DNA from 3 places in the Nocardia sp. NPDC050710 genome. Region 3 is predicted to be linked to each of the others. Evidence: riboswitches for the same ligand, from Rfam matches in the RefSeq annotation. Region 3 holds a riboswitch; each other region holds the start of a gene.

Region 1 (7,701 bases), on a different contig from region 3:
AAGGCGTCGGCGGAACAATTCGGGCCGCGTGAGCTGGTCGACATCGCGGTACTCGCCGAGGAACACGGACTCGACAGCGCGACGGTGAGCGACCATTTCCAGCCATGGCGGCACAAGGGCGGGCACGCCCCGTTCTCGCTGGCCTGGATGGCCGCGGTGGGCGAGCGCACCGAACGCATCCAACTCGGCACCTCGGTGCTGACCCCGACCTTCCGCTACAACCCCGCCGTGATCGCGCAGGCCTTCGCGACCATGGGGTGTCTGTACCCGGAACGGATCATGCTCGGCGTCGGCACCGGTGAGGCGCTCAACGAGATCGCCACCGGATACACCGGGGAATGGCCGGAATTCAAGGAGCGTTTCGCCCGGCTGCGCGAGGCGGTCGACCTGATGCGCGCCCTGTGGACCGGTGAGCGCACCGATTTCGAGGGCCAGTACTACAAGACCGTCGGCGCCTCCATCTACGACGTGCCCAAGGGCGGCATCCCGATCTACATCGCCGCGGGCGGCCCGCTGGTGGCCAGGTACGCCGGCCGCGCGGGTGACGGATTCATCTGCACCTCGGGCAAGGGTATGGACCTCTACACCGAGAAGCTGATGCCCGCGGTGGCGGAGGGCGCCGCCAAGGCCGGGCGCAGCGTCGACGATCTCGATCGGATGATCGAGATCAAGATCTCCTATGACACCGATCCCGAACTGGCGCTGGAGAATACGCGCTTCTGGGCCCCGCTCTCACTGACCCCGGAGCAGAAGCACAGCATTACCGATCCGATCGAAATGGAGGCCGCCGCCGACGCGCTGCCCATCGAGCAGATCGCCAAGCGCTGGATCGTCGCCAGCGATCCCGACGAGGCCGTCGCTCAGATCAAGCCGTATCTGGATGCCGGGCTGAACCACCTGGTCTTCCATGCCCCCGGCCATGATCAGCGGCGCTTCCTCGAGCTGTTCGAGCGCGATCTCGGCCCGCGGTTGCGCTCGCTCGGCTGAATCCGGGTACGAAAAAGGCCCCACGCCAACCGATTTCGGGCGAGGGTGGGGGCTTTGCACATCTCGGGAAGGCGTGGCCGGGTCGAGCGACCCGGCCATCGGCATCTCAGCGCAGGGCGTGGTCGAGATCGCCGAGCAGATCCTCGACATCTTCCAGACCCACGGAGATCCGGAGGACACCGTCGGACAGGCCGATCGTGGCGCGCCCCTCCGGGCCCATGGCACGGTGAGTTGTGGTGGCGGGGTGGGTGATCAGGGTTTTGGAGTCACCGAGGTTATTGGAGATGTCGATGATCCGCAGCCGGTTGAGCACCTCGAAGGCCCGCTTCTTCGCCTCGTCGGCGGGAGCGTTGAGCTCGAAGGTGACCACGGTGCCGCCGCCGCTCATCTGACTGGTCGCCAGATCGTACTGCGGATGCGATTCCAGGTACGGGTAACGCACCCAGCCGACCGAATCGTTGCCCTCCAGGAACCGGGCGATCTTCAGCGCGGACGCGGTGGAGTGCCGCACCCGCAGCGGCATCGTCTCCAGACCCTTGAGCAGCGTCCACGCATTGAACGGGCTCAGCGCCGGACCGGTATGGCGCATCAGGTTTTTCACCGGACCGTCGATGTAGTCCCGCGCGCCGAGAATGGCGCCGCCGAGCACCCGGCCCTGACCGTCGATGTGCTTGGTGCCCGAGTAGACGAGCACGTCGGCGCCGAGATCGAAGCCCTTTTGCAACAGCGGGGTCGCGAAGACGTTGTCCAGCACCACTTTCGCGCCCGCCGCGTGCGCCAGCTCGCTGACCTTGCGCACGTCGACCAGGGTCTGCATCGGATTGGCCGGTGTCTCGAAGAAAACGGCCTGGGTCGGCACCGACAGCGCCTGCTCCCACTGGTCCAGATCGTCACCGTCGACGAAGACGGTCTCCACACCCCAGCGCGGCAGGATCTCATTGCACACCACGAAGCAGGAGCCGAAGAGGCTGCGCGCGGCCACAAGTCGATCGCCGGCGCCCAGCAGTGCGCCGAGCGCGGTGAATACCGCCGACATACCGCTCGCGGTCGCGAAACACGCTTCGGCGCCGTCGAGCAGGCGTATCCGCTCCTCGAACATGGCCACCGTCGGGTTGCCGTAACGGGAGTAGACGAAGTGCTCGACCTCGCCGGTGAACGCGGCCTCGGCCGCCTCGGCGCTTTCGTAGACGAAACCGGAAGTCAGATACAGGGCTTCGGAGGTCTCCTCGAAACCGGAGCGCCGCAGACCGCCGCGGACACCGAGGGTCGCGGGGCCGACGCCCTCCGGCAGCGGCTTGTCGAAGGCGCCGCCGGTGATCACGACTGCCGCCAGGGCAGTCCGAGGGCACGCCACCCTTCACTACCGCGATGGCCGAACGCGTCGAGCGCGCCTTCGAAACCCTCGAGCACGTTGTAGGACGGGGCGATGCCGAGCTGGGTGGCGACGGTCGCCGCATGCGCCGAACGCTGACCGGAGCGACACAGGAAGACGACGGGCGCCTCCGGGCCGCGGCCGTCGAGCGCCTTGCCCAGCTGATCGGCGAACTCGGCGTTGCGCGCGCCATTGCTGTCGACCCATTCGATCAGCACGGTCGGCCGCTCGATCGAGCTCGTATCCGGTACGCCGACGAAGCGCCATTCCGCCTCGGTACGCACATCCACCAATACGGCTTCCGGGTTGTCCCGCAATATGTCCCACGCCTGCTGCGGGGTGATGTCACCGGCATAACTCATGTCGAACCTCCTGTGAATCCGCACTTGCCGCACCTGTGTTCGGTGCGCGGCCAGGTCGTCACCCGGAGCACCCCACCGCGGAGGAGGGTTGCCGACCAGCCAGCCGGGGCTTGACGCTGGTTCTCATGACCTACGGACTGAGATTGCCTGGGCGACGGCCACCCTGTCAAACATCGGTTCGCGACACGCGGACGGTCAGTCGCAGACCAGCCACTTATCGCCGGACCGGGTGAAGTTCCAGGTCGCGGTCGCTTCGCGGCCATCGACCTTGGTGGTCACCGTCGCCTTCGCCCGATCGCCGTTGACGGTCGGATTCTCGATTTCAATGACCTCGATGGACTTTCCGGTTGCCGCCGTGCCGAACTGAGCCGCCAGCGGCGACTTGCTCTCGTCGAAACTCGCGCAGGCCGCGCCCGGCGGCGGCATGAGATCGCTGTTCGCACGCGCTTGCGCGTAGTTGCGCGCGGCCGCCGCGATCCGGTCGGCTTCTGTGACATTTTTCTCAGCGGGCGAGAGCAGCCCGCCCGCCACGATCGCGACGAGCACGATCGCGGCGAAAATCGCCGCCGCGATGAACGGCACCATGGTGCGCTTATCGGTCTGGTCGACCACGATCGCTTCGTCGCCCTCGGGGTCGGGCCGCTGCTCGGTCATATACCGATGATCCCTGGTCGGCGTGGTTATCCGACGCCGACCCCCGTCTCGCGCGGCGGGACCGCCACGCCCGCGCGATAACGCGGACCGGACGGTCCCTCGATAATGATGTGAGCGGGCTGGCCATCACCGCTGGGAGGCATAGCATCCACCCAGCTCACGGCACCCTGATAGGTCGCTCGCCGCGCCACCGATAGAATCGCGAGAATGCGACCTGCTGTCATAGCCATTCGACAGCTCACCGTCGTAGCGACCTGGGGGCCGTGTAGCCACGAGCCAGCAGCACCAGCGTCCGCATCGCGAGGTGCAAGCAAGCGGCGCGTCAGCTTAGCCTAAGCTAAAACTGACGCCATTAATTCTCGACCATAAGGTGCGCGTAAGAGATGACCGAACAGAGTGCAGCATCAACGAGCGGTGTTCCCGGCCCCTCCGTGGTGACGCAGGCTGCCTCCTCCGGGCCTGACGCTCACACCGCGGCGGCCCGCCCGCTCCGCATTGCGATCGTGGGCGCGGGACCGGCCGGTATCTACGCCGCCGACGCGTTGATGAAGTCCGACGCCGAGGTGAGCATCGACCTGTACGAGCGCATGCCCGCACCCTTCGGGCTGATCCGCTACGGCGTGGCACCTGACCACCCGCGGATCAAGGGCATCATCACCGCCCTGCACAAGGTGCTCGACAAGGAGCAGGTGCGCCTGCTCGGCAATATCGACTACGGCACCGATATCACCCTCGACGACCTGCGTCGCTTCTACGACGCGGTGATCTTCTCCACCGGCGCCAACGCCGACCGCGCACTGGATATCCCCGGCATCGGCCTGGACGGCTCCTACGGCGCCGCGGACTTCGTGTCCTGGTACGACGGACACCCCGATGTGCCGCGCAGCTGGCCGCTGGACGCGGAGAAGGTCGCGGTCCTCGGGGTCGGCAATGTCGCGCTCGACGTGGCCCGCGTGCTGGCCAAGACCGGTGACGAACTGCTGCCGACCGAGATCCCGCCGAACGTCTACAAGGGACTCAAGGACAACAAGGCCATCGAGGTCCACGTCTTCGGACGCCGCGGCCCCGCCCAGGCCAAGTTCACCCCCCTCGAACTCCGCGAACTCGACCACTCCCCGACCATCGAGGTCATCGTCGACCCCGAGGACATCGACTACGACGAGGGCTCCGAGGCCGCGCGCCGCCACTCCAAACAGGTCGATATGGTCGCCAACACGCTGGAGCAGTGGGCGATCCGCGACCAGGGCAACCGGCCGCACAAGCTGTACCTGCACTTCTTCGAATCGCCCGCCGAAATCGTCGGCGACGAGAACGGCAAGGTCGTCGGCCTGCGCACCGAGCGCACCCAGCTCGACGGCACCGGCAACGTCAAGGGCACCGGCGTGATCAAGGACTGGGACATCCAGGCCGTGTACCGCGCGGTCGGCTACCTGTCGCAGAACATCACCAACCTGCCGTTCGACGATCAGGCGGGCACCGTGCCGAATGAGGCCGGACGCGTCATCGCCGACGAGAATGCCGACGGCGCGGCCCGCTACATGCCCGCCACATACGTCACCGGCTGGATCAAGCGCGGCCCGGTCGGCCTGATCGGCCACACCAAGGGCGACGCCAACGAGACCGTGGCCTGCCTGCTGGACGACGCCGAGAACTTCACCCCGGCCGAACAGCCGGAACTGGATGCCGTCACCGAGTTCCTCGAGAGCAAGGGCATCCCGTTCACCACCTGGCAGGGCTGGTACCGCCTCGACGCACACGAGCGCGCCCTCGGCGAGCCCGAAGGCCGCGAACGCGTCAAGGTCGTCGAGCGCGAAGATATGCTGCGCGCCAGCGAACCGCACAAGGTCTGATCCACCCGGGCCGCAACGGTCCCATTTCGGCGACCGTTGCGGCAGCAGAAACTCCGCTACTGAGGCATTCTGTTCACGTGTTCGATGCCCATTTCCACATCTTCGACCCGCGGTTCCCGCTGGCCGAGAACGATGGCTACCTGCCCGACCTGTACACCATCGCGGACTATCGAAAGCGCATGTCGCGCTTCGACGTCCGTGGCGGTGCGGTGGTCAGCGGTTCCTTCCAAGGCACCGACCAGACATATCTGAAGGCGGCGCTGGCGGAGCTGGGTGCGGGCTGGGTCGGGGTAACCACGCTCGACCTGGACGCCAGCGACGACGACATCATCGAGCTGGACCGCATCGGGGTGCGAGCGCTGCGCTTCAACCTCAAGCGCGCGGCCGCCGACATCACCGGCATGACATTGCAGGCGCTGCGCGCGCACGAACTGGTCGGCTGGCATGTCGAGGTCTATATCGACGGTCAGATGCTCGCCTCGCTACAGCCGGTCATCTCCAAACTCCCCGCCCTGTCCATCGACCATCTCGGCATGTCCGATGAGGGCCTGCCCTACCTGCTGGACCTGGTCGACCGCGGCGCCCGCGTCAAGGCAACCGGATTCGGCCGCGTCTCGATGAACGTCGCCGACACGCTGCGCCGCATCCACACCGTCAACCCCGAGGCCCTGATGTTCGGCACCGATCTCCCGGGCACCCGAGCGGGTCGCCCCTTCGAGGACTCCGACGTGGACCTCATCTGCGACGTGGTCGGCACCGATATGTTCGCCGTCCTCGAAGACAATGCCCGCGCGTTCTACCGCCTCCCCGCCTACGAACGCGCCACCGCCGCCGACCCGCTCCCCACGGTCCCGCTGCACCGCACCGAACAACCCACCCTCCCGCTGCGTCGCGACGAACTCCCCACCCCGGTCCCCGACGACACCATCCCCTTCCCGATCATCGAGAGGTGAGACGCGCCCGCCCAGGGCAATGGGGTTGAGCCGCAGGCGAATCGGTTGCCGAACGGCTGCTGGGCGATGAACGCGCCGCTTACCCACGTTCCGGTGGCCAGCAGGCCGCCGAGGAGTTCGACACGCACGGACCGGCAACCGGCCCGTCTGCGCCACCCGGCCCGCGCGCCTCGGCCGAGGCTACTTCCGAGCCCGCAACCACCCCTGACCAGCTACGGCGCGACCTCGGCTGGATATTCGGCGAATACTACGGCGATCCGAGATAGGTCGATCGACCGATGTGGCCGGACGGGCCTGCGATCACCATTGGCAGCACGGTCTCGATAAGCACCGATCATCGGAGGTTCGAAAGGCGTACGTGAAACGCCTTGCCTTGCCTGCCAATTCATATTCCGAGCCGTGCCCGATCGCGCTCCGGCGCAGATTCATCGCATTTGTCGAAGGAAACCTCATGTCCCGTCCACTCCGCCGCGGCACTCGTGCCGCAGGCATTCTCTTGGGTGTAGGTGTCATCGCGCTCGGCACAGTGGGAGGGCCCGCGCTACAAACCGCGGGCGCCTCCAGCCACCGCGAGGCCCCCTTGGTCGCCGCCGATCCGACGGTGGACAACACCGACGTCTACTCGTTCGTCAGCCCCGATAAACCGGACACCGTGACAATCGTCGCCAACTGGTTCGGGCTGCAGGAACCCAACGGCGGCCCGAATTTCTATCCCTGGGCCACCGACGCCAACTACGACATCAATATCGACAACGACGGCAACGGGAAGCCCGACATCACCTATCGGGTCACCTTCGCAACCGAAGATCGGCGCGCGGGCAGCACCTTCCTGTACAACAACGGTCCGGTCACCGCACTGAACGACGAGAACCTGCTGTTCCGGCAGAACTACACGGTATCGGTCAGTCACGGCGCGAACGATTGGCGGCCGATCGCGCAGGGCCAGGCGGCTCCGTCGTTCACCGGAACGGCCTCGATGCCGGACTACGGTCAGCTGCGCAAGCAGGCGACCGCGAATCTGCCGGGCGGCGGGTCGGTCTATGTCGGAGCCGCGGAGGACCCCTTCTTCCTCGACCTGCGCGTATTCGATCTGCTCTACGGTGGTGATCTGTCCGAGGTCGGTACCGACACACTCGCCGGATACAACGTCAACACCGTTGTCCTGCAGGTGCCCAAGCGCGACCTCGCGCTGCGCAACGACCCGGCGCGCAACCCGGTGATCGGGGTGTGGAGCGACACCGAGCGCCGCTCGATGCAACTCAGCCCCGGCGCGGCGACATCGGTCGGTGAGTTCGTGCAGGTGTCGCGGCTGGGCAACCCGCTGGTGAACGAGGTGGTCGTCCCGGTCGCGCTGAAGGACGCGTTCAACAGTCTGTCGCCGAGTAAGGACGCGACAATTCCCGACGTCGTCCGGCGGGTCACCGATCCCGAACTGCCGAAACTGATCGAGGCGCTGTACAAGGTGCCCGCGCCGGCGGCCCCGCGCAACGACCTCGTGGAAATCTTCCTGACCGGGATCGCGA
Region 2 (7,701 bases), on a different contig from region 3:
CGTGGTTCTCGAAGCGGTGGTCCAGTTCGGCCTCGGTGCGGTAGGTCAGGTGCGCGATGCGCCGCGCGATGCCCATGCCCGCCATGGGGGCACGGTCGGTGTCGTGGTAATTGCCGCCCTGCCAGTCCGGATCGGACTGGATAGCGGCGATCTGGGTGGTCTGGGTGCCGATCTGGTCGGCGGTGGCGCGCGCACCGACCGCGAGCACCAGCGCCGCCGCGACCCGCTCCGGGGCGCCGACCATCCACTCCAGCACCCGCATACCGCCCATCGACCCGCCGACCACCGCGGCCAGCCGGTCGATGCCGAGCAACCGCATCAAAGCGATCTCCGCGGTCACCTGATCGCGGATGGAGATCTCCGGGAACCTCGGGCCCCACGGCTTGCCGTCCGGCGCCAGCGACGACGGCCCGGTGCTGCCCTTACAGCCGCCGAGCACATTGGTCGCGATCACACACCACTCGTCGGTATCCACCGGCGCACCGGGGCCGACCATGCCGTCCCACCAGCCGGGCAGCGGGTGGATGTCGTCGGGCTCCCCGACCACGTGCGAGTCACCGGTCAGCGCGTGCTCGACCAGCACCACATTGTCCAACGTGGGGGAGAGCTCGCCCCAGCGCTGCACCGCGAGGTGCGCGTCGGGGACGACCGCGCCATTCTCCAGCAGCACATCCCCGATCGCGATCATGCCCAGCCGCCCGTCCGGCGGTGGCAGTAATGCCACCCCGGTCGCTGGGCGGGCGGTGCTCCGCTCGGTGCTCACGGTCACGTCGTCGCCGCCGCGAAACCGGCCCGCAGATCGGCCAGAATGTCGTCGATTCCCTCGATGCCGACGGCCAGCCTGATCAGCCCCGGCGTGACCCCGGAGGCCGCCTGCTCCTCGGGTGTCAGCTGTGAGTGCGTCGTCGACGCCGGGTGGATCACGAGAGAACGCACATCCCCGATGTTAGCGACATGGCTGTGCAGGGCTAACGCGTCCACGAACTTCTTGCCCGCATCGACGCCGCCGCGCAGTTCGAACGCGACGATCGCGCCCGCGCCCTTCGGCGCCAGCTCCTTGGCGCGCTCGTACCATGGCGACGTGGGCAGTCCCGCGTAGAAGACCGCCTCGACATCCGGGTGGTTCGCGAGGAACTCGGCCACCGCCTCGGCGTTGGAGACATGCCGCTCCAGCCGCAGGCTCAGCGTCTCGATGCCCTGCGCGATCAGGAACGCGTTGAACGGCGAGACCGCGGCGCCCAGATCGCGCAGCAACTGCACCCGGGCCTTCAGGGCGTAGGCGGGCGCGCCGAGATCGGCGAAGACGGCGCCGTGGTAGCTCGGGTCCGGGGTGGTGAAGCCGGGGAAGCGGGATTCGCCGTTCGCGTCGCGCACCGTCCAGTCGAAGCTGCCGCCGTCCACGATCACGCCCGCGACCGCGGCGCCGTGCCCGCCCAGGTACTTGGTCGCCGAGTGCACGACGATATCGGCGCCGTGCGCCAGCGGCTGAATCAGATACGGGGTGGCGACGGTGTTGTCCACGATCAGCGGCAGCCCGGCCGCGTGCGCGACCTCGGCGATGCCGCGGATATCGAAGACGGCGCTGCTCGGATTGGCGATGGTCTCGCCGTAGAAGGCCTTGGTATTCGGCTGGATCGCGGCGCGCCACTGCTCCGGATCGCCCGGGTCCTCGACGAAGGAGACCTCGATGCCCAGCTTGGGCAACGAGTAGTGGAAGAGGTTGTAGGTGCCGCCGTAGAGGTGCGGGCTGGAGACGATGTGGTCGCCCGCCGCGGCCAGGTTGAGGATCGCGTAGGTTTCCGCGGCCTGCCCGGAGGCCAGCAGCAGCGCCGCCACACCGCCTTCCAGGGCGGCGATGCGCTGTTCCACCACGTCCTGGGTGGGGTTCATGATCCGGGTATAGATATTGCCCGGCTCGGCCAGCCCGAACAGCGCCGCGGCGTGATCGGTGTCGCGGAACGCGTACGAGGTGGTCTGGTAGATGGGCAGGGCCCTGGCGCCGGTGCTCTGATCCGGGGACTGGCCCGCGTGCACCTGCTTGGTCTCGAAAGACCAGGTGGCCGGATCGATCTCGGACGCGATGGGGTCACTCATGTCGTGCTCCAAAAGGGGGTTGTTCGCCGGACAGACTGTCTTATCTGGATGCGGGCGACGGACAACAAGACATTTCGGGATCCTCCTGAACAGCGCGCTTGCTCTCGGCCTTCGAGAGCCCGGTCATCACCCGGAGCACCCCACCGCAGCTGGAGGGTTGCCGACCAGCGAGCCGGGGCTTGGCGCTGGCACTCATGACCTGACGACATGGTAGCTGGAGCTAGGCCGACGCCCGAAATTTCGTTGGCAATGTCACGTGGACTCGGTGCGCAGCGGTGTGTCGCAGATGCGGCGGAGCTCGGTGAACGCGGTGAGTACCGCCGTGCGTGCGGCGCGCGCCGCGGTCCGGGGGTCGCTGTTGACGATCACTTCCTCCGAGTCCGCCATCGCGACATGACACAGCATCTGCCAGGTCGCTACCACCAGCCGGACCGGGAGGGCATCGGGTGTGTTGCCGGTGCGTTCGGCGAGGGCGGAGCTGATCGCGGCGGTCTTGGACTCGCCGTATTCGAGGGCGCGGGCGTTGACCGCCGGGCTGCTGCGGACGATCCGCTGCATCTGCTGGAACTGATGGAACGAGATGGTGTCGTGGCCGCTGGCGGCCAGGTCGATCATGTAAAGGAAGGCATTGCACAGCGCGTGCAGATCGTTTTCGACGCCGGACTGCTCCCGCAGCGCCTCGGCGACCGCCCTGCCGAAGTCCTCGGTCGGCCCGAGGACGATGTCTTCTTTGGTCTCGAAGTATCGGTTCACCGTGCGTGGCGAGACGTCGGCGGTATTGGCGATCTGCTCGACGGTCGTCGCCTCGAAGCCCTGTGTATCGCACAGGTCCAGCGCCACCTCGATGATCCGCGCGCGGGTCTGCTGCTTCTTGCGCTCGCGCAGGCCCGTGGGCTGGTCGGCGCGCCCGCCAGTGGCCGGGCAGGTCACGAGGGTGTCGGCTCCGGCTTCCGCGTCGATCGGCGTCGATGAGTCGAGCATCTTCACACTCTATCGCAACCTGCTGTTTTCATGTCCCTAACCGACAAATGTCTGAGTGCGACATTTTTCTCTTGACGCCAATTGTCTGAGAGTGACAGGATTGGCCCACTTGATCCGAAAGCCCAGTACTTCGAATGAGGAGACCGATATGACCGACACCGCTGTAGCGGTCGACGCACTGGAGAAACCGGGCGGCTCGTCCCGCTGGCTGGCCCTGGCCGTAATCGCGTCGGCCCAGCTCATGGTGGTTCTGGATGCCACCATCGTGACCATCGCGCTGCCCTTCGCACAACGTGATCTCGCTATCAGCGAGGGCAATACGCAATGGGTGCTCACCGCCTACACGCTGATCTTCGGCGGATTGCTGCTCCTCGGCGGCCGCATGGCGGACTACCTGGGCCGTCGCCGCATCTTCATGATCGGCCTGATCGGCTTCGCCGCGGCCTCCGCGCTGGCCGGTCTCGCGCAGAACGGGGCCCAGCTGTTCGCGGGCCGCGGCCTGCAGGGCGCCTTCGCCGCACTGCTCGCACCCGCCGCGCTGTCGCTGCTCTCGGTCACCTTCACCGAGGCGCGTGAACGGGCCACGGCCTTCTCCGTCTTCGCGGGCATCTCGGCCGGTGGCGCCGCGATCGGCCTGATCGCGGGCGGTGCGCTCACCGAATACGCCTCGTGGCGCTGGACACTGCTGGTGAACACCCCGATCGCGATCCTCGCGCTGGTCGGCGCACTGGCCTTCGTGATCAGGGATGTGCCCGCCCCACGCACCGGCGGCTACGACGTACCCGGCGCGGTCACCGTGACCCTCGGCTTGGTCTCCATCGTGTACGGCTTCAGCCGCGCCGCCGAGCACGGCTGGACCTCCGGCAGCACCCTCGGGCTGCTCGCCGCCGGTGTCGCGCTGCTCGCCGTATTCGTCGTCATCGAGCAGCGCTCGACGAATCCGTTGTTGCCGCTGCGCATTCCGGGTGAGATCAATCGGGGTGGCGCGCTGCTCGCGGCACTGCTGATCCCGATCGCGATGTTCGCCATGTTCTTGTTCCTCAGCTTCTACTTCCAGAACACGCTGGGCTACACGCCACTGAAGGCGGGCGTCGCCTTCCTGCCCTTCCCGGCGGGTATCGCGATCTCCGCTGGTGTCACCAGCGCGCTGCTGCCCAAGCTCGGCCCGCGCCCGCTGATGGTGGCGGGCGCCGCGCTCGGCGTACTCGGCCTGGTCTGGCTGGCTCAGCTCAGCTACGGCGACAGCTACGCCGTCAGCGTGCTGCCCGCCCAGGTGCTGATCGCGCTCGGCATGGGCCCGCTGTTCGTCGGCATGCAGGCCGTGGCATTGCACCAGGTCGAGGAGGAGGACTCCGGTGTGGCCAGTGCGCTGCTGAATGCGGCCCAGCAGGTCGGCGGCGCGGTCGGCACCGCCCTGTTGACCACCATTTCGGTGCAGGTCGCCAAGGATTACGTGCTGAACAACCCGACCGTCGACAACCTCGCGGCCAAGGCCGCCATCCATAGCTACGATGTGGCCTTCTACGTCGGCGCGGGCTTCTTCCTGGCCGCCATTCCGGTCATCGCGCTGATGATCCGGGACAAGCCGGCGAATCTGATCGAGGGATCCGAAGAGGGCGCCAGGGTTCCGCTGGCGGTCTGAGTCCGGGACACGGGGTCCGCGCGCCGCATCCGTTCGGGTGTGGCGCGCGGACCGGGATCCGGGTGCGGCGCCCTCGCGCGAGTGTCCGGGATCACTCGAGCCCTACTTGTGGGTAACAACTTCCGCGTCGGCGCGGGTACGCTGCGAGGTTTTCGCACAGGGGCCCCTCCCCCCGCGGTGAGATCTCGACCAGCAGTACGCTTGTCTTGTTTGCACCACACGTCCCGCCGACAACGCGGGACATATACGTTGTCTGTTGGAACAGCTGGGGTCCGCTCACAAGCGTGTTCGCCTGGCCGTGCAATAAGGGCACCATCCTAGGAGGACACGAAGATCCATGTCCAAGATCAAGGTTGAAGGCACCGTCGTAGAACTCGACGGCGACGAGATGACCCGGATCATCTGGCAGTTCATCAAGGACAAGCTGATCCACCCGTATCTCGACGTGAACCTCGAGTACTACGACCTCGGGATCGAGTGCCGGGACAAAACAGACGACCAGGTCACCATCGACGCGGCGAACGCAATCAAACAGCACGGCGTCGGTGTCAAATGCGCCACCATCACCCCGGATGAGGCCCGGGTCGAGGAATTCGGCCTGAAGAAGATGTGGCGCTCGCCCAACGGCACCATCCGCAACATTCTCGGCGGCACCATTTTCCGTGCGCCGATCATCATCTCGAATGTGCCGCGTCTGGTCCCCGGTTGGACCAAGCCGATCATCATCGGCCGCCACGCGTTCGGTGACCAGTACCGCGCCACCGACTTCAAGGTGTTCCAGGGCGGCACCGTCACCCTCACCTTCACCCCGGAGGACGGCAGCGAGCCGATCGTCCACGAGGTCGTGAAGATGCCCGAGGACGGCGGCGTCGTGATGGGCATGTACAACTTCCGCAAGTCCATCGAGGATTTCGCGCGCGCGTCGTTCAACTACGGCCTCGCCCAGAACTACCCGGTGTACATGTCGACGAAGAACACCATCCTGAAGGCCTACGACGGCATGTTCAAGGACACCTTCCAGGAAGTCTTCGACGCCGAGTTCAAGACCCAGTTCGACGCCGCGGGCCTCACCTACGAGCACCGGCTGATCGACGATATGGTCGCCTCCTCCATGAAGTGGGAGGGCGGCTACGTCTGGGCCTGCAAGAACTACGACGGCGACGTTCAGTCCGACACCGTGGCGCAGGGCTTCGGCTCGCTGGGCCTGATGACCTCCGTGCTGCTGACCCCGGACGGCCGTACCTGCGAGGCCGAGGCCGCGCACGGCACCGTCACCCGGCACTACCGCCAGCACCAGCAGGGCAAGCCGACCTCGACCAACCCGATCGCGTCGATCTTCGCCTGGACCCGCGGCCTCGAGCACCGCGGCAAGCTGGACAACACCCCCGAGGTGATCGGCTTCGCGCAGACACTCGAGGATGTCGTCATCAAGACCGTCGAGGGCGGCCAGATGACCAAGGACCTCGCGCTGCTCGTCGGCGGTGATCAGGGGTATCTGACTACCGAGGAGTTCCTCGGCGCGCTCGACGCGAACCTCGCCCGCGCCCTTCGCTGAGCGCGCGCTTCCCCGCCTCTCCGCGTTCTGCCGGTCGTGAGTGTCACCACAGTGGCGTCACGGACCGGCGGGAGAGTGCGGGGCCGGCTGCCCGGCGAGTAACCCATGTTCTCGCGGGATGAGCAGCCGGTTCGGCAATTCTTGCGGTACGAGGTTCCGCTGGCGGAAGCCGGCGCCGGATCCGACCACGGGCACCCGCCCACCGACACGGTGGAACGGGTGCCCGAACTGTTTCACCCGATCGAGGGTGTGCCCGCGGCCGCCGGTACTTCTCGCAATCCGGAAACGGCACGGGTGAAGCTGTCCGCGCCATTGCCCAGTTCGACCTGCCTGTCGAACAGTCGCTGTAGCGGGTCGAGCAGATCCGTCGCCACCCCCTGGTTCCGGCTCGCCTTCCGGATATTGATCAGTCCGGCCTGGTTGACCGCCAGATCGGAGAAGTTGACCGGGAACTCCCCGGAATCGATCTCCGCGGCCAGCGTGGGCAGCAGTTCGAGCACCGAGCGCAGCCAGGGACCGAGGAAGTCCGCGGTGAACTCGCCCGCGGCGAACCTCTCCGTGCCCACCATCGCCACCGCCTGGAAGAACCCGCCGAACAGGCCGTACATACCCGCCAGCACGGCCATATCGTGCAGGCCCGCGAGCCCGGCGTCCGCGCCGAGGTACTTCGCCGTGCCCAGTTCCGCGATGGTGTCGCCGTGTTCGGCCTGTGCCTCCGGTGCGCCGCTGTACATGAGCAGGGTGTCCGGGGTCGCGAGGGTCTGTGGCACCCCGAGGATGCCGCCGTCGAGGAAGTGGCCGCCGTGGTCGGCGACCCAGGTCGCGAGATCGCGGGCCTCGTCGGGGCGGCCGGTGGAGACATTGAGGACGGTGCGTCCGTCGAGTGGGCTGGTACGGTCGGCCAACAGCGCGGCGGCGGCGCCGGTGTCGTTGACCGCGACGACGATCAGTCGTCCGGCGTCGACCGCCGCCGCCAGCGTCCCGGCGCGGTGTGCACCGGCGGCGTCCAGTTGAATCGCCTTGCCGGGGGAGCGATTCCACACCGTGGTCGGATGACCGTTGCGCAGGAAGATCTCGGCGATGGCCGCGCCCATGCGCCCGAGTCCGAGCACGGTCACCGGTGTTCTGCTGTCGTTCATGATTCCTCCGTCGAAATCCGAGTCCGGGTGTTGCGGGCGCCCGGGGACCAGTCTTCGCGCCGCGGCGCGTCGGATGTGAGTGGCAGGACTGCCCATAACCGAACGATTACTGCCATAGAATGGTGGGCATGTCCGGACTCACCGTCGCCATGGCCGTGGCTCCCGGCGCGCTGCACCCGTGGGATCTCTACGAATTGGGTGTGGTCGCGTCGATTTTCGGCGCACCGCAGCTCGATCTGGCCGACCCCTGGTACGAGCTGCGCGTATGTTCGGTCGCGGCGCGATCAGAG
Region 3 (7,701 bases):
TCACCATCCGCAGCGGCACTTCCTTCCAGAACAGCACCAGAATCAGCGCGATCAACGCGACACCGGTCGCCGACAGGAATACCGCCGACATCGAATTCGCGAAACCGACCTGGAACGGGCGGGCCAGCTCCGGGCTCAGCTGCTGGATGATCGAACTGTCCTTCAGCACCGCACCCGCTGCCGAGGTGTCCTGTGCGAGTAGACCTTTCGCCAGCGCGGCATCGGCCGGGTTGCCGCTCTGCGCCCCCGCGACGACGGCCCGCTGGAACTGCGGATCGGTGGCCGCCGAGCGCATCTCGTCGGAAATATTCGGGGTGAGCTGGGCGAAGAGAATGGACAGGAATACCGCCACACCGAGCGTGCCGCCGATCTGGCGGAAGAAGGTGGCCGCGGCGGTGGAGACGCCCATATCCTGGGGCGGCAAGGCGTTCTGTAGTGCCAATGTGAGCGGCTGCATCAGGTTGCCGAGGCCGAAGCCGGTGCAGGCCATGAAGATCATGGCCAGCCACAGCGGGCTGTCGGCGTCCAGGAAGTGCAGCAGGAACAGTCCGAGGGTCAGCATGCCCGCACCGATGATCGGAAAGATCCGATAGCTCCCGGTGCGTGAGATCAGCTGTCCGGATACGACCGAGCCGGTCATCAGGCCGAGCACCATCGGCAGCATCTGCAGACCCGCCATGGTCGGGCTGGCACCGCGCACCACCTGTAGATATTGCGGCAGCAACGAGATGCCGCCGAACATGGCCGCACCCACCGCGAACGAGATCACCACGCCCAGCGCGAAGGTGCTGTTGGCGAAGATCCGCAGTGGGATCAAGGCCGTATCCCGCAGCCCCTTCTCCACCGCGATGAATCCGAGGACGCCGAGTCCGCCGATGACGTAGCAGGCGATGGAACCGGCACTGCCCCAGCCCCATTCGCGGCCCTGTTCGGCCACGATGAGCAACGGCACCAGGCCGATGGCCAGCACGAGCACGCCCCACCAGTCGACCCGGTCGGTGGAGTTCGGCTTCTTGGGCAGCCGCAGCACCCGCGACACCACGGCCAGCGCGATCAGGCCCACCGGCACATTCACCAGGAACACCCAGCGCCAGCCACTGACCCCGAGGATGGTGTCCTGACCGGCCAGCACGCCGCCGAGTACCGGGCCGATCACGCTTGAGGTGCCGAATACCGCGAGGAAATACCCCTGGTAGCGGGCACGTTCCCGGGGGCCGACGATATCGCCGAGAATGGCCAGCGCGAGCGACATCAGCCCGCCCGCGCCCAGCCCCTGGAATGCGCGGAAGGCAGCCAACTGATACATCGACTGCGCCAGCGTGCACAGCAGCGACCCGACCACGAAGATGCCGATCGCCGCCATGAAGAACGGCTTGCGGCCGAACATATCGGAGAGCTTGCCGTAGAGCGGCGTCGCCAGGGTGGCGGTGATCAGGTAGGCCGTGGTCGCCCACGCCTGCATCGAATAGCCGTTGAGATCATCGGCGATGGTGCGGATCGCCGTCGACACGATGGTCTGGTCGAGGGCGGCCAGCAGCATGCCGAGCATGAGCCCACTGAGAATGGTCAGGATCTGCCGGTGGCTGAAGCCCGCGGGTGAATCCGCGTTCGCCGGTGCCGTCACGAATCGTTCTCCGTCCCCTTGATTTCCACATCCCCGTGACGAATGGCCGTGACCATGCCGGGGCGGGCCCGATCGAAGTCGTCGACGAACTGCCGCAGCAATTCGGCGAACAGCGACAGGTTCTCGGGCGTCCACTCCGCCGTCACCCGGGTGAGGTTCTCGTGGCGGCGTCTGCGGATCTGTTCGGCGACCGCGCGACCGCGCTCGGTCACCGCCAGCACGGTGGCGCGGCCATCGGCCGGATCCGCCATGCGCTCGACCAGCTCACGCTCCACCAGCTGTGCGACCTGACGGCTGACCGTCGAGGCATCGGAATACACCGCCTCGGCCAGCGCGCCCGAACGCATCGGACCGTCCTGCAACAGACGGAACAGCACCGCGAACGCTGCCGGATCGACACCGTCCTTGGTTCGGATCTGCGCCGCGGTGCGCTCCCGGATGCGCTGCAACCGGGTGAGCTGAACCGCGATCGTGTCGATCGAACGCTCGTCCGCGTCCACCGCCACCACCTTTACTTGCATCAATCAATTAGTTGTTTGATGCAAGTATGTGGTTGCGCTGACGGAGAAGGCAAACGGTTGGTCGACCTCTACCGCCCCTTGAACTGCGGCTCACGCTTCTCGAAGACGGCCTGGATCGCCTCGGTCAGATCCTCCGAAGGCAGGAAGGCGGAGTTCCACACGGAGACGTAGCGCAGGCCGGTGGCCACGGTGTCCTTGGTCCGCTGATCCAGCACATCCTTGGCGCCCTGCACCACCAGCGGCGGGTTCGCGGCGATCTCCCTGGCCAGCGCGTGCGCGGCGTCGAGCACCGCGTCCTGATCGGCGTAGACGTCGTTGACCAGGCCGATCTTCTCGGCGCGCGCGGCATCGATGTCCTTGCCGGTAAAGGTCAGCTCGCGCAGATGGCCCTCACCGATGATGCCGGGCAGCCGGTGCAGCGAACCGATGTCGGCGACGATCGCCACCTTCGCCTCGCGCAGGCTGAACTTCGCATCCGCGCTGGCCAGACGGATATCGACGGCCGCGATCAGATCCAGACCGCCACCGATGCACCAGCCGGAGACCGCGGCGATGACCGGCTTGCGACAGTCGGCGACCGCGGTCACCGCGGCCTGCATCCGGCGCACCTCGGTCAGGAATTCGGTCCGCGGCGCGGCGAAGGCGCGATCGGCCAGCAGCGCGCCGAAGGTGCCCGCCATCGCTGGCAGGTCGAGGCCGTAGGAGAAGTGCTTGCCAGAGCCGGTCAGCACGATGGCTCGTACTTCGGGGTCGGCATCGAGGCCGCGGAAGACTTCCGGCAGTTCACGCCAGAAGTCCGGGCCCATCGCGTTGCCCTTGCCGGGACCGATCAATGTCACCTGCGCGACGTGGTCCTTGGTTTCGACGGTGAAAGCCTGCCAATCAGTCATTTGTACAGCGTAAACGAGAACGGCGGATCGCGCGCCGCCGGATCCGGGTAGCGAGTCCGGCAAACGCCACGAAGACGCCCGACGCACGTGTTAACCCTGTGCAAATTCAGTGCACCGCACTGGTTCCGGCGACACCGATCGACGCATGATGGTCAAGTCAGCAAACTTTGTTTCCCGGCTCGGAGATCACCATGCTGATGCATCAAGGAATCGGCTTGGACCGCTTCAATTCCCTGGCGCACGGTCGCGCCATCCACGCCCTGTTCGAATGCTGCGGCAATGTCACCTGGGCCGCCAAGATCGCCGACGCCCGACCCTTCGCCGACCGAGACGCACTACTGGCCGAGGCCGATATCGAGCTGCTGGCCCTCTCCCCGGCGGACCTGGATCGGGCGTTCGAGGCGGTTGCGCCGGAACAGGTCTCGAAGCCCGATGTGACCGAATTGGCGCGGATCACCCGGGCGCGCATCGACGAGATGCTCGGGCCCAGTGAGGGCTATCCCGAGTACTGACCGATCGACTCACCCGGCGCACCACCCGCGATCGCTCTACCCTGGTCCCATGCGCAGGTCATCGTTACCTCCAGTCGCATGCCGGGTCGCGGACACCTTGATCGCGCGCGGCCATCACGGCGTCATCGTCAGCCAGCCCGCCCCGACACCCACCGCGGCCGATGCCGCGCGGGCGCTCGGCGTCGACCTGGGTGCCATCACCAAATCGCTGGTCTTCCTGCTGGACGAGGATCCGGTGCTGCTGCTGGTATCCGGCGCCCACCAGGTCGATCTGCGCCACACCGGCGAACGGCTGGAGGGCACGCTCACCCGGGCCCCGGCCGAGATGGTGCGCCAGGTCACCGGACAGCCGATCGGCGGCATCGCCCCGGTCGGTCATCCCACCAATCTGCCCACCTGGGTCGATAACGCGCTGTCCAGGCACCAAGAGGTATGGGCGGCCGGTGGACACCCGAATACGGTGTTCCGCACCTCTTTTCGGGAGTTGGTCCGCATCACCGCGGGCCTGCCGATCGACGTCGACTGAATTCCGCTGTACCGGGACGTGGCGGTGCGGACATTCAGGTGGTGCGCCACGTGACGTATCGAACATCAACCGAACAACAGCGCACCGACCCACCGCCCACGATCCCGGCGTACTTTCGTCATGTGACCGAAGCACCGCGGCCCGACACCGGCCTGGAGATCCCCGACGATCTGAGCGGTATCACCGCCGAGCAGTACCGCGCGTCGATGCGCCACTACCCGGCGGGGGTTACCGTGGTCACCCTGTCCTCCCCGAACGGCCCGGTCGGATTCACCGCGACCTCGTTCGCGTCGCTGTCGCTGGAACCTCCCCTGGTCTCGTTCAATATCGCGAACACCTCCTCCAGCCTGGCGGCCATGCTGCGCGCGGACTCCGTGGTGATCCACTTCCTCGGCGAACACCAGCACCACCTGGCCCAGCGCTTCTCCCGTTCCGCCGAGGAACGCTTCACCGACCGCTCACTGTGGACCACCCTGGACACCGGCGAACCGGTCCTGCACGGCACGCCGATCTGGGTCCGCGCCACCGTGCAACAACTCATCCCCATCGGCGACCACACCTTCGCCGTCGGCCTGGTCACCCGGGTACACGACAACACCGACGAAAAACCGGCCGCCGCCCCCCTCCTCTACTACAACGGCCGATACCACCGCCCCACCTCACTCGACCAGTGAGATCTATCCTCCGTCGAGCTCTTCGAAGGCAACGTCCAGCGGAAATGGACCACTCAGCCTGAGCGCGTCCTGGTGCCGAGGCGGCTCAGCTGATCAGGCAGGGGGCGGCGCCTGTGCCGTCGTCGACGCCGGTGAAGGGGCGGGTTTCGGGGGTGGGGTTCCAGAGGCCGCCGGTTTCGGCGTAGTTCCAGGTCGCACCGCGCTGGACGAGGGTTGCGATGGCTTCCACCAGACGGTCCACATCGGCCGCGGAGGTGCCGAGGCCGATGCTGGTGCGCAGCGCGCCATCGAGACCGAGGCGGGCGAGCAGGGGGTGGGCGCAGAAGCGGCCGTCGCGGACACCGATGCCGTGCTCGGCGGAGAGGTAGGCGGCGACGTGGCCGGGGGCGAAGCCGTCCAGGGTGAAGGCGACGATACCGACGGTGTCGGGGCTGTCGGACCAGATGCGCAGCAGTTCGACGCCGGAAATGGCGCTCAGGCCGGCTCGGAGCCGATCGGCGAGCTGTCTTTCGTGGCCGATGAGGGTTTCCGGATCGATTTCACAGAGCGCGTCACAGGCGGCCGCCAGCGCGGCCGCGCCGAGCACGTTCGGGGATCCGGCCTCGTGCCGTTGCGGCGCGGGCGCCCATGCGGCGGTGTCGGTACCGACCTCGCGGACCGCGCCGCCACCCGCCAGATAGGGCTCGGCGGCGTCGAGCCAATCGCGACGGCCGACGAGCACCCCCGCACCGAATGGCGCGTACAGCTTGTGCCCGGAAAAGGCCAGGTAGTCGATTCCCGTATCGCGCAGGCTGATCCGCCGATGCGGGGCGAGCTGGGCGGCGTCGACGAGGATGCGGGCACCGCACTGATGCGCGATGAGGGCCAACCGTTCCAGCGGCAGCACCTCACCGGTGACATTGGAGGCGCCCGTGACCGCCAGCAGCGCGGCGGGCTTACTGCACAGTTCGGCGACGAGCAGCCGGATGGTCTCTTCGATGGTGTCGGCGGCGCGCACCACCCGGCGGCCGCGCCGGGTCCACGGCAGGAAGTTGGCGTGATGCTCGGTGTCGAGGACCACGGTGTCGCCGGGGACGCAGGCGGCGAGCAGATTCAGCGAGTCGGTGGTGTTCCTGGTGAAGACCACCACCTGGTCGTCGTCGGCGTCCAGAAACCGCCGCACCGAACCGCGTGCGGCCTCGTAGCACTCGGTGGAGATCCGGGAGGCGTAGCCCGCGCCCCGGTGCACGCTGGCGTAGAACGGCAGCAGCTGCTGCACCCGGTCGGTGACCCGGGCCAGCGCGGGCGCACTCGCGGCGTAGTCGAAGTTGGCATAGGTGGTGGTCCCGCCCTGCACCAGCGGCACCTGGAGGTCGTCACCGGAAACCCGCGCGAGGGCGGCACAGCTCACCGACTCCGTCGGCCGAAGTTCCCGTGCGGTCCGGTCCACAACAGCAGTCATCACGTAAATCCCGTCGGCTAATGGGACCCGCAATCAGGAGATTCGTCGAGTCCGCGCTTGCCGCACCCGGTCGGGTGTCGGCCCGGTCGTCACCCGGAGCACCCCACCGCGGAGGAGGGTTGCCGACCAGCTAGCCGGGGCTTGACGCTGGTACTCATGACCTGTCCCGAGATTGGCAGACGAACCGCCGCCCTGTCAACCGCCTTTCGACGCGGGCCCGCGACAGCGGCGCTTATCGCGGGTAAGCGATAGTCGTTTGCGCATTCACCCGATCTGCGATGCGATCGATGGGTGACGCTTTCCCTGCTGCTCGGCTTCATCGGACTGTGCGTCCTGCTTTCGGTGACGCCCGGACCGGATTCGTTTCTGGTGCTGCGCTTTTCGATCCAGGACGCGCGCCCCGGCATCGCCGCCGCGATCGGTTCGGCGCTCGGCGGGATCGTCTGGGCGGTGGTGGTGGCGGCCGGTGTCGCGACACTACTCGAGCAGTCGGCGACGGCATACCGGGCACTGAAGGTGATCGGCGGAATCTACCTGGTGTATTTGGGAATTCGCGCTCTCGCGGATCATCGTAAGCAGCGCAGGGCCGCCGTGGTCGGTACCGAGCCGGAGTCCGCGCACACACGGCAGGGGTGCACCGTGTCGATCCGTTCGGCCTTCACCGCCGGGGTGATCTCGTGCATGTTCAATCCGAAGGTCGGGCTGTTCTATCTCGCCGTGCTGCCCCAATTCCTCACCGACGTCACGTTCGTCAACACCCTCGCACTCGGCGCCATCGAATGCTGTATCGCCGCAGTCGAAATGATCCTGCTCGCGCTGTTGGCCTCGCGCGCGGTCGCCTTGTTGCGACGCCCCGCCGTGCGGGACCGGCTGGAGCGGATCTCGGCGGGCGTCCTCGCCGTACTCGGCGTCGGGACCGCCGCCTCGGCCGCCTGATCCGACGCGGGCCGCGCCTGCCCGCAGTCCGCGCACAACCGCCCGACCTGCCGAACATCCGGCGAACTCGTGGCCCGATATCGAACGCATGGAATGGCGATCGGGGACAACCGATCCCGAGCCGGATGCGCGAGCATGAGACCACTCGGGATCGGGCCGATCGCGAAGCGCGGCGACATCGTGATACCGACCACACTCGTCACCCGATCCAACTCCGGCAACCTGGCCGATCAGGACCTGCCCGGTGGGCGTCAGCAAACCGACAGCAAGGTCCCACTTCGGGTGCGAGACATTCAGCCGACCGCTATTCGGGCGAGCGCACCGCCCCGAACGCGAGCCGAGCAGCCGTTCCGCGACCAATCGAGACGGACCGACCACCCGGTTCGATAAACGCCGCTCCCCTGATACCGCGGGTACCGTAGACACTTGGTCACCGTGGCGTTTGCCCATTGGTAACCCTCTTGTGAAACAACGAACGCGAAGAGCTAGGCAGGTCTATGAGAGGTGGGCAGGACGTCATGCTGCAGCCGCAGGTCGACGCCGCTGCGGGCGAGAGCCCGGAGTCGGAACAGTCGCG

What was found. A riboswitch is a leader RNA that binds a small molecule or an ion and turns the genes downstream of it on or off. The one in region 3 is predicted to bind S-adenosylmethionine.
Region 1: linked by a shared signal. The riboswitch ahead of AB0H61_RS19500 (rhodanese-like domain-containing protein) and the one ahead of AB0H61_RS30540 (aminotransferase class V-fold PLP-dependent enzyme) in region 3 are both predicted to bind S-adenosylmethionine.
Region 2: linked by a shared signal. The riboswitch ahead of AB0H61_RS07320 (bifunctional o-acetylhomoserine/o-acetylserine sulfhydrylase) and the one ahead of AB0H61_RS30540 (aminotransferase class V-fold PLP-dependent enzyme) in region 3 are both predicted to bind S-adenosylmethionine.

Annotation. Positions count from the first base shown of each region.
Region 1 covers NZ_JBFAHV010000010.1:135,627-143,327, forward strand. The annotation lists gene fgd (glucose-6-phosphate dehydrogenase (coenzyme-F420)) at 1-987, shown strand, start outside; gene AB0H61_RS19495 (O-succinylhomoserine sulfhydrylase) at 1,094-2,308, opposite strand; gene AB0H61_RS19500 (rhodanese-like domain-containing protein) at 2,305-2,721, opposite strand; SAM riboswitch class IV at 2,737-2,852, opposite strand; gene AB0H61_RS19505 (hypothetical protein) at 2,917-3,375, opposite strand; gene AB0H61_RS19510 (FAD-dependent oxidoreductase) at 3,759-5,225, shown strand; gene AB0H61_RS19515 (amidohydrolase family protein) at 5,303-6,178, shown strand; gene AB0H61_RS19520 (DUF4331 domain-containing protein) at 6,630-7,701, shown strand, end outside.
Region 2 covers NZ_JBFAHV010000002.1:351,143-358,843, forward strand. The annotation lists gene AB0H61_RS07315 (homoserine O-acetyltransferase) at 1-769, opposite strand, end outside; gene AB0H61_RS07320 (bifunctional o-acetylhomoserine/o-acetylserine sulfhydrylase) at 766-2,094, opposite strand; SAM riboswitch class IV at 2,184-2,294, opposite strand; gene AB0H61_RS07325 (helix-turn-helix domain-containing protein) at 2,347-3,075, opposite strand; gene AB0H61_RS07330 (MFS transporter) at 3,224-4,717, shown strand; gene AB0H61_RS07335 (NADP-dependent isocitrate dehydrogenase) at 5,055-6,272, shown strand; gene AB0H61_RS07340 (NAD(P)-binding domain-containing protein) at 6,506-7,411, opposite strand; gene AB0H61_RS07345 (helix-turn-helix domain-containing protein) at 7,540-7,701, shown strand, end outside.
Region 3 covers NZ_JBFAHV010000023.1:52,498-60,198, reverse strand. The annotation lists gene AB0H61_RS30570 (MDR family MFS transporter) at 1-1,624, opposite strand, end outside; gene AB0H61_RS30565 (MarR family transcriptional regulator) at 1,621-2,145, opposite strand; gene AB0H61_RS30560 (crotonase/enoyl-CoA hydratase family protein) at 2,214-3,035, opposite strand; gene AB0H61_RS30555 (2-oxo-4-hydroxy-4-carboxy-5-ureidoimidazoline decarboxylase) at 3,227-3,547, shown strand; gene AB0H61_RS30550 (YbaK/EbsC family protein) at 3,597-4,073, shown strand; gene AB0H61_RS30545 (flavin reductase family protein) at 4,196-4,747, shown strand; gene AB0H61_RS30540 (aminotransferase class V-fold PLP-dependent enzyme) at 4,833-6,188, opposite strand; SAM riboswitch class IV at 6,237-6,350, opposite strand; gene AB0H61_RS30535 (LysE family translocator) at 6,480-7,124, shown strand; gene AB0H61_RS30530 (Pls/PosA family non-ribosomal peptide synthetase) at 7,643-7,701, shown strand, end outside.